2 regions of the Mucilaginibacter sp. NFR10 genome follow, and region 1 is predicted to be linked to the other one. Evidence: riboswitches for the same ligand, from Rfam matches in the RefSeq annotation. Region 1 holds a riboswitch; the other holds the start of a gene.

The links. Region 1 has a riboswitch for cobalamin ahead of BLP33_RS05425 (TonB-dependent receptor plug domain-containing protein). Riboswitches for the same ligand answer to the same signal wherever they lie in the genome.
Region 2: linked by a shared signal. The riboswitch ahead of metE (5-methyltetrahydropteroyltriglutamate--homocysteine S-methyltransferase) and the one ahead of BLP33_RS05425 (TonB-dependent receptor plug domain-containing protein) in region 1 are both predicted to bind cobalamin.

The regions. Positions count from the first base shown of each region.
Region 1 covers NZ_FMTV01000001.1:1,313,464-1,319,907, reverse strand. Annotated here, with positions in the region: gene BLP33_RS05435 (SRPBCC family protein) at 1-279, opposite strand, end outside; gene BLP33_RS05430 (serine hydrolase) at 345-1,673, opposite strand; cobalamin riboswitch at 1,648-1,847, shown strand; gene BLP33_RS05425 (TonB-dependent receptor plug domain-containing protein) at 1,967-3,916, shown strand; gene BLP33_RS05420 (DUF6580 family putative transport protein) at 3,968-4,540, shown strand; gene BLP33_RS05415 (SIR2 family NAD-dependent protein deacylase) at 4,628-5,314, shown strand; gene BLP33_RS05410 (Dph6-related ATP pyrophosphatase) at 5,353-6,066, shown strand; gene BLP33_RS05405 (hypothetical protein) at 6,130-6,354, opposite strand.
Region 2 covers NZ_FMTV01000002.1:633,868-640,311, reverse strand. Annotated here, with positions in the region: gene BLP33_RS10525 (VOC family protein) at 1-51, shown strand, start outside; gene BLP33_RS10520 (SRPBCC family protein) at 76-576, shown strand; gene BLP33_RS10515 (cysteine-rich CWC family protein) at 638-886, opposite strand; gene metE (5-methyltetrahydropteroyltriglutamate--homocysteine S-methyltransferase) at 942-3,266, opposite strand; cobalamin riboswitch at 3,441-3,632, opposite strand; gene BLP33_RS10505 (MFS transporter) at 3,843-5,081, opposite strand; gene BLP33_RS10500 (TetR/AcrR family transcriptional regulator) at 5,430-6,026, shown strand; gene BLP33_RS10495 (TlpA family protein disulfide reductase) at 6,032-6,444, opposite strand, start outside.

The sequences.
Region 1 (6,444 bases):
CGACGAACGAATATTTACATTTATGGGATTGGTGGATAGTTTACCAATACGTTTGTAAAGCTCACAATGCCCTGTGATGCCCCTGTTTAACAAATAGCCACCGGCACCTATTTTTACGATACTTGCAAACGGGTTTTTAAAAATATTTTTAAAACCTGAGAAACCGAGCTTCATACCACCTGCGATGGACGTAAAGCGTTCGGGCCAATTCAGGTTTATGCGGTCATCTCCATAAAGCACAGGGAAGTTGTCGGTATATTTTACTATTGTAGTTGCCATAGGTTTTTAAATAGTTATCGTTTTTAAAACACCTTTAGGGCTACTAAGTTTTCCAGAAGTGAATTTTATTGCTTTTTGCTATAAGTAAATTTAAATTTAGTTAAATGGGGCAGGTGTTTTTTAGGGCGCTTGAGTTCATATTGGTATATCACCTGGCCAAGGTTTTTCAGGAAAGGCAGGCATACCGTTGTGTACTCGTATTTATTATCGTTCAGTATCCCATCTTCATTTGATTGCACGACGGCACTGAGCATGAACTCAACATTGTTTTTAAAATCTACGATATATGCATTATCAATATCATAACCATAACTATCACCAACTTTATTAAAGATCCTGATGTCAGGGTTAATAACTGCTGTACTGTCTCCGCCATAGAACAAAAACTTGCAATAAGCCGGGAAATATTCGGGGCGGCGATAGGTGGGTTTGGTGTTTTCGGTGGGGAAGGTACTCATATAACGGTAAATGAAGCGATAGTCATCTATCGTTAAATTAAAGCGTTGCTTTTTAGGGCAAGTTTCAGGAAACAACAACCTTTTAAGCACCATTTGCTGATCGGCGAGAGAGTAAACATTCTTTTCAGAAAAGTCAAGAGGCTTGTTAACCAACCGTTCGCTGCTATCTAAATAAGCTTTACCCTGCAGCATGTTTTCCAGGTGCATGGGATAATTTGACGCATCATATAGCGCCGGTTTCTGATAAATTAGCTTATTATCATTGTAAAAATCAATAGGGTTGGTGTGCTTTGTGCTTTCGCCTGCATCACCTATGGCTAACCTGCCTACAATACGGGTATTGTTAAGATGATACTTCTTTAGCTTTTGATTGATCTCTGCACGGCCGACAAATTCATAGAGCCGGTTATATGCATCATTATCGCTTACCAGCAAGATCTTTTTAATATAATTTTCGATACTCGGCAAACCTGTTGAGGATGATGTATCTATTTTAACTTTAGTCTGGCCGGCAAATGCGCTATCAGTAATCATGACCGATTTGCGGCTTAAGCCTTTTATTTTTAATTCGTTAAGTTTCTCAAGCGCAAAAATGGCCGTTGGAAGCTTTACCGTGCTCGCGGGGTAAAAATAATGATGCGCATTAAGATGATAGCTGTATGAAGTAAAGTGCGGAACATTGTCTTTATCCCTGTCGATCCGGGTATATAGGATCTGTATTTCGTTTTGTGCAGGATGGTTCAAAACGCCTGAAAATAGTTCGGGATTGCTATATAGTAAACCTTTCAGAAAAACGGTATCGGGATGTTGGGCAAAACTGCCAAGCGCGCCCATCATCAATAATAAAATGCAGCAATATTTCATCATGATAAATATAGTTATGTAGTTTGAGGTTAACAGATACTTATTGTACTTTTGCAGCGCTTTAGGTTTCATTAAACTATTTTTTTAATGAATTAAAAGGGAATACGGTGTAAATCCGTAACTGTCCCGCAGCTGTAAGCTCCGTAACCGTTGCCAAATCTATACAGCCACTTTCTGTAAACAGGAGGGAAGGCCAGGCAAAATGGGGAGCAAGTCAGAAGACCTGCCAAGGCATTATATGTTATTCATAGCTTTCGGGGATTGAAGCTTGGATGTGAATGCTCTTCGTTTGGCGTGTTTTCATTTTATTCATTTCCGTGTATGCTATTAAGGCTGCATTATTATTTTATACATATCAATCATACATGGAAAAAAAGTACGCTAAAATTATTTTAGGATTCGGTTTGTTAACTGTTGGGTTATCTACCTCAGCAGCATATGCACAGGATACCACACGCACACTCAATACGGTAGTAGTAACTGCAAGCCGGTCGCCTAAAAAACTGTCAGACATTGGCCGCGTTGTTACCATCATTTCTGCCGATGAGATCAATAAATCGCAGGGCAAATCATTGCCTCAATTATTAAATACGGTTGCCGGGATAACTTTTTCTGGTGCAAATAATGCCCCCGGTATCAGCACATCGGTTTTCCTGCGCGGGGCTTCATCTGGCAATACCCTTATCCTGGTTGATGGTTTTCCGGTAAACAATGCTTCGGGCATTGATGGTAGTTATGATCTTAACGCTTTTTCGCTGGATCTGATAGATCATATCGAGATCTTGAAAGGAAGCGGTTCAACGCTGTATGGTTCTGATGCTGTAGCAGGCGTTATTAATATCATCACAAAAAAAGCTAAACAGCAAGGATTAACCGGTGGATTGCAGCTAACAGGTGGCAGCTATAATACGTTCAAAGAGTCGGCCTCATTAATTGGACAGGTGAAAAATACAGGCATAGCCATTAATCTGTCAAATACCGATTCAAAAGGCTTTGCCGCGGCTACAGATACCACTGGCAAAGGCGATTTTAAGAAAGATGGTTTTCACCAACGTTCGGCCAGTGTAAACCTGAGCCAAAATGTCTCATCTAAATTTATTCTTAATGGAAACCTGCAGGTGAGCCACAATACTGGTGATCTGCCTTACGGTTCTTTTATAAACGACAATGATTACACTTATAAAAACACATTTTTATTTGGTGGCATAGGTGCAAAATTGATTTTACCAAAAGGTAACCTCAACGTGAACCTGTCGCAAAATACGGTTCAAAATGATTTCAATAACCTGCCATCTGACAATTACGGAACCCACCAGGTTACAAAAAATACAGGTCGTATAACCAATGTCGAAGCTGTGTTTAATTATGAATTGAATAAGTATTTTGATATTACCAGCGGTGCGGCCTTTAAATACAGCAACACAAGCCAGTACAGTCTGTATGAATCAACATCTTATCCGGGTGTGCCGAGCATTATTAAAGCTGGTGATGCTGCTAATAACATATTCAGCGCTTATACGTCGTTATTTTTCAAATACGATATCTTCCACATGGAGTTAGGTGGCAGGTACAACAACCATAGCAAATATGGCGACAAGTTTACCTACACCATCAACCCATCATTATTCCTTGCCGATCAGTTTAAGATCTTTGGCACCATAGCTTCGGCCTTCAAATCACCTTCGTTATATCAGTTGTTTTCAGAATATGGTAATGCTAAATTAAACCCTGAAATCACAACATCATATGAAGCAGGTTTTGATTGGGATATTGTTAAGAATACCCTTTCATTTAATACCCAGTTTTTCAAGCGCAATACCAAAGATGTTATCTATTTTAAAAACCTGTCTGGCCCTCCTTATAGTCAATATGCAAACGGGCAACAGCAAAAAGATAAAGGCTTTGAAACCGAATTAAAATATCACGATAATAACATTCATGCATCTGCATATTACGCTTATGTAACAGGTAAACTAACCGACGAAGCCGGTACACAAACCGGCAACCTTTACCGCAGGCCTAAAAGTACTTTAGGTACCAACATCAGTTATGATATTTTAAACGATTTTCAGGTTGGCGTTAACTACAAATATACAGGCAACCGTACTGACCTGACTTTTACAAACAATGGATCGGAAGTGATTACATTGAAACACTATAACCTGGTAGATTTACATTTGGAATACAAGGCAACCAAAAATCTAAATGTTTTTGGCGATCTGAACAACGTTTTGGATACCAAATACGTAGATTGGTTAGGATATAACACCCGTGGTATCAACTTCATGCTTGGTGCCAGGTATCAATTTAAATAGCGTTTGCGTATTGTTCGGATTATTAAGTAATTTTACGCCATATATAAAATCATGACCGCAAAAGATAACACCAACCGCAACCTGTTCCTGATCCTGATGATCCTGGTTGCTGCCGCATTCAGGCTTTTAGCATTTAAGTATAAAGAATTGAGTAATTTCAATCCGGTAGGTGCTATTGCATTATTTGGCGGTGCTTATTTTACCTCAAAGTGGAAAGGGTATGCTACTGTATTGCTTACGTTGTTTACTACAGATATCGTGATTAATTACCTGTATACTTCAAAGTTAACTTTATGGTATGGCGGAGCCGCATGGGTTTACCTGTGTTTTGCATTAATGGTGCTTGTTGGTAATTTGCTTGAAAAGGTAAATGTTCTTAATGTGCTTTTAGGCTCAATCGCAGCAGTTTTAATTCACTGGTTAATTACAGATCTGCCCTGGTTATATGGTACACTTTATCCGCATACCTTAGCTGGCTATGGTGAATCATTGATTAAAGCTATTCCGTTTGAGAAAAATATGGCATTGGGTACATTAGTATTTAGTGCAATACTTTTTGGTGGTTTTGAATTGGCTAAGAATAAGTACACTTTTCTTCAGGACAAAAAGCAATTGGCTTTATAATATAAAAGCGTTTAAATTTAAAGCGGATTGTTGAAAGGCAGTCCGCTTTTTTTATGGCCTAATCAATTATCATCTGTTTATATTAAAATGAAAAACTTAGTAGTGTTAACCGGCGCAGGTATCAGCGCCGAAAGTGGTTTAAAAACCTTCAGGGATAGCGATGGGCTTTGGGAAGGGTATAATATTGAAGACGTAGCCACCCCCGAAGCCTGGGAGCATAACCCGGTTATGGTACAGCAATTTTATAACGAGCGCCGTAAATCTGTATTGGAAGCAAAACCTAATGCGGCCCACTATGCACTTGCTGCGCTCGAAGAAAAGTATAGGGTAACCATCATTACTCAAAATATAGATGACCTGCATGAAAGGGCAGGTTCAACCAATGTGGTGCATTTACATGGCATTATCACCCGCTCACAATCAAGTATCAAACCAGAACTTACTTATCCTATCGATGGGTGGGAAATTAAAATGGGAGAGCTTTGCGAATTAGGTTCACAATTACGTGCGCACGTAGTTTGGTTTGGTGAGCCCGTACCAATGATAGAACATGCAGCCGCTATATGCGTGGGGGCTGATATATTTATGCTTATAGGTACCTCCCTTGCTGTTTACCCGGCCGCAGGGCTTATCGGTTATGTTGACCGCGAGACGCCAAAGTATATTATCGATCCCAATATACCTTTTGTAAATGTTAAAGGGCCGGTTATTAAAATCCAGGAAAAAGCAACAGTTGGCGTACCTGAATTAGTGAACCAATTATTAAAGGATTAAATCACTAATTCGCTAACTCACTAAATCACCAATTAAATATGAAGTGTATCTTCAATTGGAGCGGCGGTAAAGACAGCGCCCTCGCTTTATATCATTGCCTGCAAAATCCGGATCTTGAAATCGCCTATCTTGTAACTACGATCAATGATGCAGCCGACAGGATTTCCATGCATGGTGTAAGGACGGAATTACTGACTAAACAAGCAGAAGCTATCGGTATTCCATTATATCAAATCCGCCTGCCCGAAATGCCGGGTATGCAGGAATATGACGATGTGATGCGACACCATTTAACTCGCTTTAAAAATGAAGGTGTAACCCATTCCATTTTTGGCGATATATTTTTGCAAGACCTAAAAGATTACCGCGATGCACGGTTAAGCGAGGTTGGGCTCAAAGGTATTTACCCCTTATGGAAAAGGGATACATCCGAATTAATAAATGAATTTTTGAACCTCGGTTTCGGAACCGTGATAGCCTGTACCCAGCAACGTTTGGAACGCATTGTTGGTAAAGAGATCAGTCGGGAGTTAATTGATGCGTTGCCTGACGATGTTGACGTTTGCGGCGAGAATGGGGAATTTCATACCTTCACTTTTAAAGGGCCAATATTTAAAAACCCAATTGAATACAAAACAGGTGTGAAAATTTTTAAGGAATACGCCACGCCGAAAAACGCCAATGATTCCTGCGTTTCTGCTACCGATACCAAACCTTCCGGTTTTTGGTATTGCGACTTGCTATTGGCTTGACCTTTCATTTATTCCGTTAAAATCAACGCAGAATAAAGGTAATTAGGTATAAAGCTAACCAAATTAGATTCGGTTAGCTTTGTTAATTTTATCTTTTTTCTCTTCGTTTAATTGTTCGATGGCTCCCCATATGATTACTATTGCATATCCTAAAGGGATTGAATAGACCGTCCATTCTGGTAGTTTTCCGAAATACAGTTTAGATTTTTCGTTAAAATTCATAGCGAAGAAAATGTGCGAAGTGATAACTGCTGAAAGCAGCATCCATACCGGTGTCATCTTCGTCATGTCTTTTATCTAAAGGAGACTACAACTTCAGTTGGAGGCACATGTTCTCTGCTGGTTCTCCAGTGGTATAAGATGCCTTCATTGTTAGCA
Region 2 (6,444 bases), on a different contig from region 1:
ATGACCAAAATGGATATCAAGCTTTTGCAGGAAGCTAACGATAACGATTAATCAATCACCTAAATAAAAAACACCATGATCACCACAAAAAATCAAACAGAAATTAAGGCCGAACCCGGCAAACAGGAGCTTTTTATAACCCGCGAATTTGAAGCACCACGCGAGCTTGTTTTCAGAGCTTTTACCGATCCTGAGCTTATTGTTAGATGGCTGGGGCCGCGCGAACTTAAAATGCGCATAGATAAGTTTGACTGCCGCAGCGGAGGCGCTTACCGTTATATCCATACCGACCCTGCTGGTAATGATTATGGCTTTCATGGTGTTATCCATGATGTAACCGCGCCTGAGCGTATCATCCAAACATTTGAGTTTGAAGGATTGCCCGAAAGTGGTCATGTTACCTTAGAAACTACCCGATTTGAAGCCCTTCCTGATAATAGAACAAAAGTAACCGTTCAGTCGGTTTTTCAATCCGCGGCAGATCGGGATGGCATGCTGCAATCGGGTATGGAACGGGGCGTAAATGATTCGCACAGCCGTTTGGATGAACTGTTTGAAGCAGGGGAAATTATTTGAAAGCTAAAAGCAGAAAGCACAAAGCTTAAAGCTAATTTTTAACGCAATTCATAATATCCTGTTATTGCGTACCCTTTTTGATTGCTTCAAGTATCGTTCTCATTTTTTCCCGGACAGCAGTTGTGCTGATCTCATGCTTCATCGCCATCAGGCATTTGCGGCAAAGGCAATCCGGGTAGGTTAAGCGGATATAGTCGCGCTCCTGGTCGGTGAAGCTGATGCCCTGGCACTGGCACAACAGGATGCTGCCTACTTTGCATTCAAACGGCTCTTTACACCGGGGGCAGTATTTATTTTCATGCTTTGTCATATTAGGTATATAAAACTGCTGTGCACCTGTTACGGTACACAGTAGTTTTTTTTATTTAAGCAGTTACATTGCTGATAACATTTTCGCGGACAGCTTTCGCGGCTTCAACCATTTCTATTAAGGCTTTTTGGGTTTCATCCCAGCCCCGTGTTTTTAAGCCACAATCGGGATTTACCCAAAGCTGGGCATCGGGTATTACGGCCTGGGCGCGTTTAAGCAAACGGATCATTTCCTCCCTGTTGGGTACGCGGGGCGAATGGATATCATATACACCGGGGCCAATTTCATTAGGATACTTAAAATCGGCAAAAACATCCAGCAGCTCCATTTGCGAACGCGATGTTTCTATCGTGATCACATCGGCATCCATATCGGCTATGCTTTTAATAATGTCATTAAACTCCGAATAGCACATGTGCGTGTGGATCTGTGTACTGTCCTGAACGCCGCTCGCCGAAATCCGGAAAGCTTTAACTGCCCAGTCGAGGTAATTTGCCCTGTCATCCCTGCGAAGCGGTAATCCTTCACGAATGGCCGGTTCATCTATCTGGATGATCTTGATACCGGCGCTTTCCAGGTCACAAACTTCGTCACGAATGGCCAATGCTATCTGCGTACAGGTTTCGGAACGGGGCTGGTCATTGCGCACAAACGACCATTGCAAAATAGTCACCGGGCCGGTTAACATACCCTTCATCCATTTTGAGGTTAACGATTGCGCATAAGCCGACCATTTTACCGTCATAGGCTGTGGCCTTGATACATCGCCATAAATAACCGGTGGCTTAACACAGCGGCTGCCATAGCTTTGCACCCAGCCATTTTGTGTAAAGGTAAAACCGGCCAGTTGTTCGCCAAAGTACTCAACCATATCATTACGTTCAAACTCGCCATGTACCAGCACATCCAACCCTATTTCTTCCTGCCATTTTATAGCCTTTTCAGTTTCGGTAGCTATCAGTTTGTTATACTCCCCCAGGGTTATCGCACCTTTTTTTAATTGGGCACGCCAGCTTCGTACTTCGGTTGTTTGCGGGAACGAACCAATAGTTGTGGTAGCAAAAAGCGGCAGGTCAAGCAGTTGCTGCTGCTGTTCTTTCCGTGCAGGAAAAGCACTTATACGCTTTGCATCATTTTCGGTGATGGCGCTTACACGCTGTTTAACTGCTGGGTTATGGATCAGTGCAGATGTTCGGCGGGCCTCGTTTGCCTGCCGGTTTTTTGCCAGTTGATGCAGGCTGCTATCGCTCACCACATCTTCCGATAACTTGCTGAGCAATACCACTTCGTTTATTTTCTGCCGCGCAAAAGCCAGCCACTGTTTAATTTCAGGAGTAAGCACTTCATCGTTGGTTTCATTTTGCAGATCGCATGGCGAATGGATCAATGAGCATGAAGGGGCTATCCAAACGCGGTCGGCACCTAATTTATCCTTCGCATTCTTTATAATGACCAGCGAGTTAACAAAATCATTTTTCCAGATATTGCGCCCGTCAACAACACCTAAAGAAAGGATAGTTTTTTGGGGCAGATGCTCTATTACTTCATTCAATTGCTGAGGCGCCCGCACTAAATCGACATGTAAAACATCAACAGGTAAAGTTGCCGCTAATTGAGTGTTATCGCCCAGGCGTTCAAAATAAGTTGCCAAAACTATCTTCAGGAAAGGAAATTCTTTCCTCAATTGCTTATAGGTATCTTTAAATACCTCCTGTTGTTTTTCGCTTAAATCAAGCGCTAAAAACGGCTCATCAAACTGGACCCATTCGGCACCCAAAGCTTTAAGCTTATTCAGGATATCAAAATAAACAGGCAGCAGATTTTTGATCAGGTCTATCCTATCGAAACCAGCCTCTTTCTCTTTGCCCAACAACAGGTACGATACAGGCCCGATCAACACCGGCTTGCTAACGATGCCCAATTGTTTAGCCTCATAAAACTCATCGATAACTTTGGTGGAGAAAAGTTTAAACTGCTGGTCTTTATAAAACTCGGGTACTATGTAATGGTAATTGGTATCAAACCATTTGGTCATTTCCATGGCTACCACATCCAATCCATCTTTTTGATAGCCGCGGGCCATAGCAAAATACAGATCGAGCTCGGTATTGCCTTTTTGACTGATCACTTCATGATAGCGTTTAGGAATAGCGCCAAACATCAGTGAATGATCAAGCACCTGGTCATAAAATGAAAAATCATTTGATGGGATCACGTCGATCCCGGCTTCTTTTTGCAGCAGCCAGTTTTCTTCCCTGATGTATTTACCCACGGTAAGCACATTTTTTAAGCCCGTTTTGCCTGCCCAATAGTTTTCGCAGACTTTTTTCAATTCGCGCCGGCTACCAATACGCGGGTAACCTAAATTTTGCGTTAGCATTTCTTTTAATTGATTAAATGAATAAATCGGTTAAAAGCCCTTTCAGCTAAGCTTCGTAATGTTTTATGATATGTAAAATATGGAGAGAATATATGGTCACAGCCCGTCATAACGGGCCATAGACCCAAACAGGCAAGTAATCATAACCCAGACCAAGCTTCATACCGCGAAAGCATTGTCAATTCAGTATTAGGCAGGTCTCCTGACTTGTAACATTTTTGCCGTCCTTCCCATCCCCATTCATCAGGACAGTGGACATTACTGGCAAAAACCTTTGTGTTACTTACAGTTGCGCGACAGTTCGTGATTTACACACGATTCCCTATTAATCTACAATTAAGTAAAACCTATACCGGTTGATGAAGTAAAGTAAAGAACTTATCGGGGCAAATATAAGGATCTGCCGGCTGAATATTCAGGTTATTTCTTGGTTAAATTGTAACCCGCACAATGGTCAACAAACAGATCAGCCTAATAAAGCGTTGAATTGTACCATTCTTATGTATCATTGTAAAACAGGTGAAGCCGATAATTAATTACCGGCTTCACCTATTATTTAAGGCGATATCATTCAGCTTATACAGCTACCTCAGCATTTAAAATAACAGCCGCTTCTTCTTGTTTTTGGTGCGAAGCCCTCGCTTTGATGAAAAGCACCAGTGTAACAACAGCCAGTATCGCGAACGATAAATAAGCGGTTCCTAATAACTGCTGATTTTTGATGGCCATAATATTTACAATGCCGTAGCTAAAAAATGAAGTGATAATATAAAGTGAGCCGCCGGTCACGCCGCTTGCGATACCCGCATTTTTTGAAAACCGGCCTAAACAGTAAGCAAATATATTATTGAATATAAAGCCAGATAATAGGTGGACCAATGCTGTAAATGCCATCAGCGTAAATAAATTTGTTTTAATCCCTGCTGTAAACACCATTAAAGCTGCAAAGCCTAATTGCAGTGCAAGCGCTATCGATACTTTTTTGATAAGCGGTTTCCTGATGAGGGTTTTTGAAATAATACCGCCCGCCATCAATGATACCCCCGAAAGCAGCGAACAATAACCGGTTACCACAGGCGACAAATGAAATACATGCTCAATTATAAAAGGGCTGCTCATACCATACACCACCAGCATGGCATAGCTCAGGGAGATCAGGATGAGGCCCAGGGAAAAATCGCGGGTTTTAATGGTAGCCAGGTAAACCTGCAGAATACTTTTAGCTTTGAACGGGTGATAATTTTTTAATGATTCGCCACCGTATACCAGCTCTAAAACAAGTAGCGAAAGAGTGGCTATTCCCAGGAAAAGGAAATTGGATTCCCAGCCAAAGGCAGCTTCAAGGTAACCTCCGATAAAAGGCGCTACAATAGGCGCGGTTGCCCAGATGATAGAAAAAAGGCTGGTATAATGTTTAAGCTGCTCGCCCGAATACATATCTACAAAGTATGCCCTCTTCCCTACTACAATAAGCGCTACCGTGATGCCCTGCAAAATACGCATTGCATAAATAAGCTCGATATTATGACAGATAGCTATGACAAAACTTGCAAATGCAAACACCAGTAAAGAGACAGTACCGATACGGTACCGGCCAAAGCTATCGAGCAAGCTGCCAACAAACAACTGACTAACGCCCGAACTGATCATAAACGCGATGAGCGAAAGCTGAACGGCCGAATTATTGACAGCTAATTCCCTGGCCATAGAAGGTAGGGAAGGTATATAAATATCAGTTGCAAAACCCGAAAGCGGGATCAGCGCGAACGCTAAAATTGTGCTGATGCCCCTGTGATGTTCTTTTATAAGTTTCATAGCTTAATGTTAAAATTTAACAAATCGTAAAAACAGTATGCTGTGCGTTTTTATTTAAAACAAAAGTAGACTAATTGGTTTATTAAATAAAACCATTTGGTCTGCTTTTAACCATGTTTACATTACTATGTCAATCACTGCTTAGCCGGCTTATAAATACAGGCATTCATAAGATAAGTGTAAAAAAATCAACCTAAAGTTATACATTCACAAACCAAACCTGAAAATAAAACACTAACTAACAGCTATTTACAAATAATAAAACACTCAGTTAATTTCAACCAGCCAATCAACGGCCTTTATTTTTTTAAACCATTTAGTCTATATTTGCATAGTAAATAACTGAAGATGAGCAAAGGCGAGCAAAAAAGGCAATTCATTATTGAGCAGGCAGCGATTTTATTTAATGAGAGGGGAATTGCCGGCACTTCGGTTGATGAGATACTTGAAGTTGCCAATACCAGTAAGGGATGTTTTTATGGCCATTTTGAAAGCAAAGACGAACTGGCACAAGCCGCTGTTGATTACCTTTTAGGAAAACTAAACGACAGGAGGAACAACACAGTAAGCAAACATAAAACTGCCATTGCCAAGATCAATGCCGCTTTAGACAACAGCAAAAATCCATTGAAAAGCTATATTGAAGGCGGCTGCCCGATAGTTAATTTTTCGACAGAGACGGATGATACTAACCCGGCCATCAAAAAAAAGTTAAAAGACATGGTTGATACCGCTATAACAACCTATGCCAATATTATTCAGGACGGAATTAGTAATGGAGAACTCTCAAACGCCATAAACCCCGTTGAATTTGCAACCCGGATGATGCTTTCGATAGAAGGAGGCAACGCGATCTGCAGGGTATTAAACAGCACAAAACCAATGCAGATCATGATCAATAGCCTGAAAACTGAACTGGCATCATATGCCCTGGAAAAAGCATAAACACACTACGGCTTCGCGATTGCTTCATTGATCAATTGTTCGGCCTGCGCACTCCCTGGGCCGGGAGCGTCAAAACTGAGCATTTTGCCTTCTTTATCAATCAGTATATATTTTGGAATTGCATAGGCTATGTATGATTGTGCAACTGTACCGTCTTTGTCATAAAGCTGCAGCCAGTCCGGCTTTTCTTCTTTGAGTGCATTTCGCCATTCCTTTTCTCCGTCATGTACGGCAATACTGACAAAAGCAACCTGCGGATTAGTTTTAAACTTGTCGCTTAGTTTTTTATATGCGGGCATTTCCTGGCGGCAGGGCCCGCACCAGCTGGCCCAAAGGTCAATATAAATAACTTTTCCTTTAAAATCGGCCAGGTTAAAAACCTTGCCACGGTCGCTGGGCAAAGTAAAAGCCGGGGCCG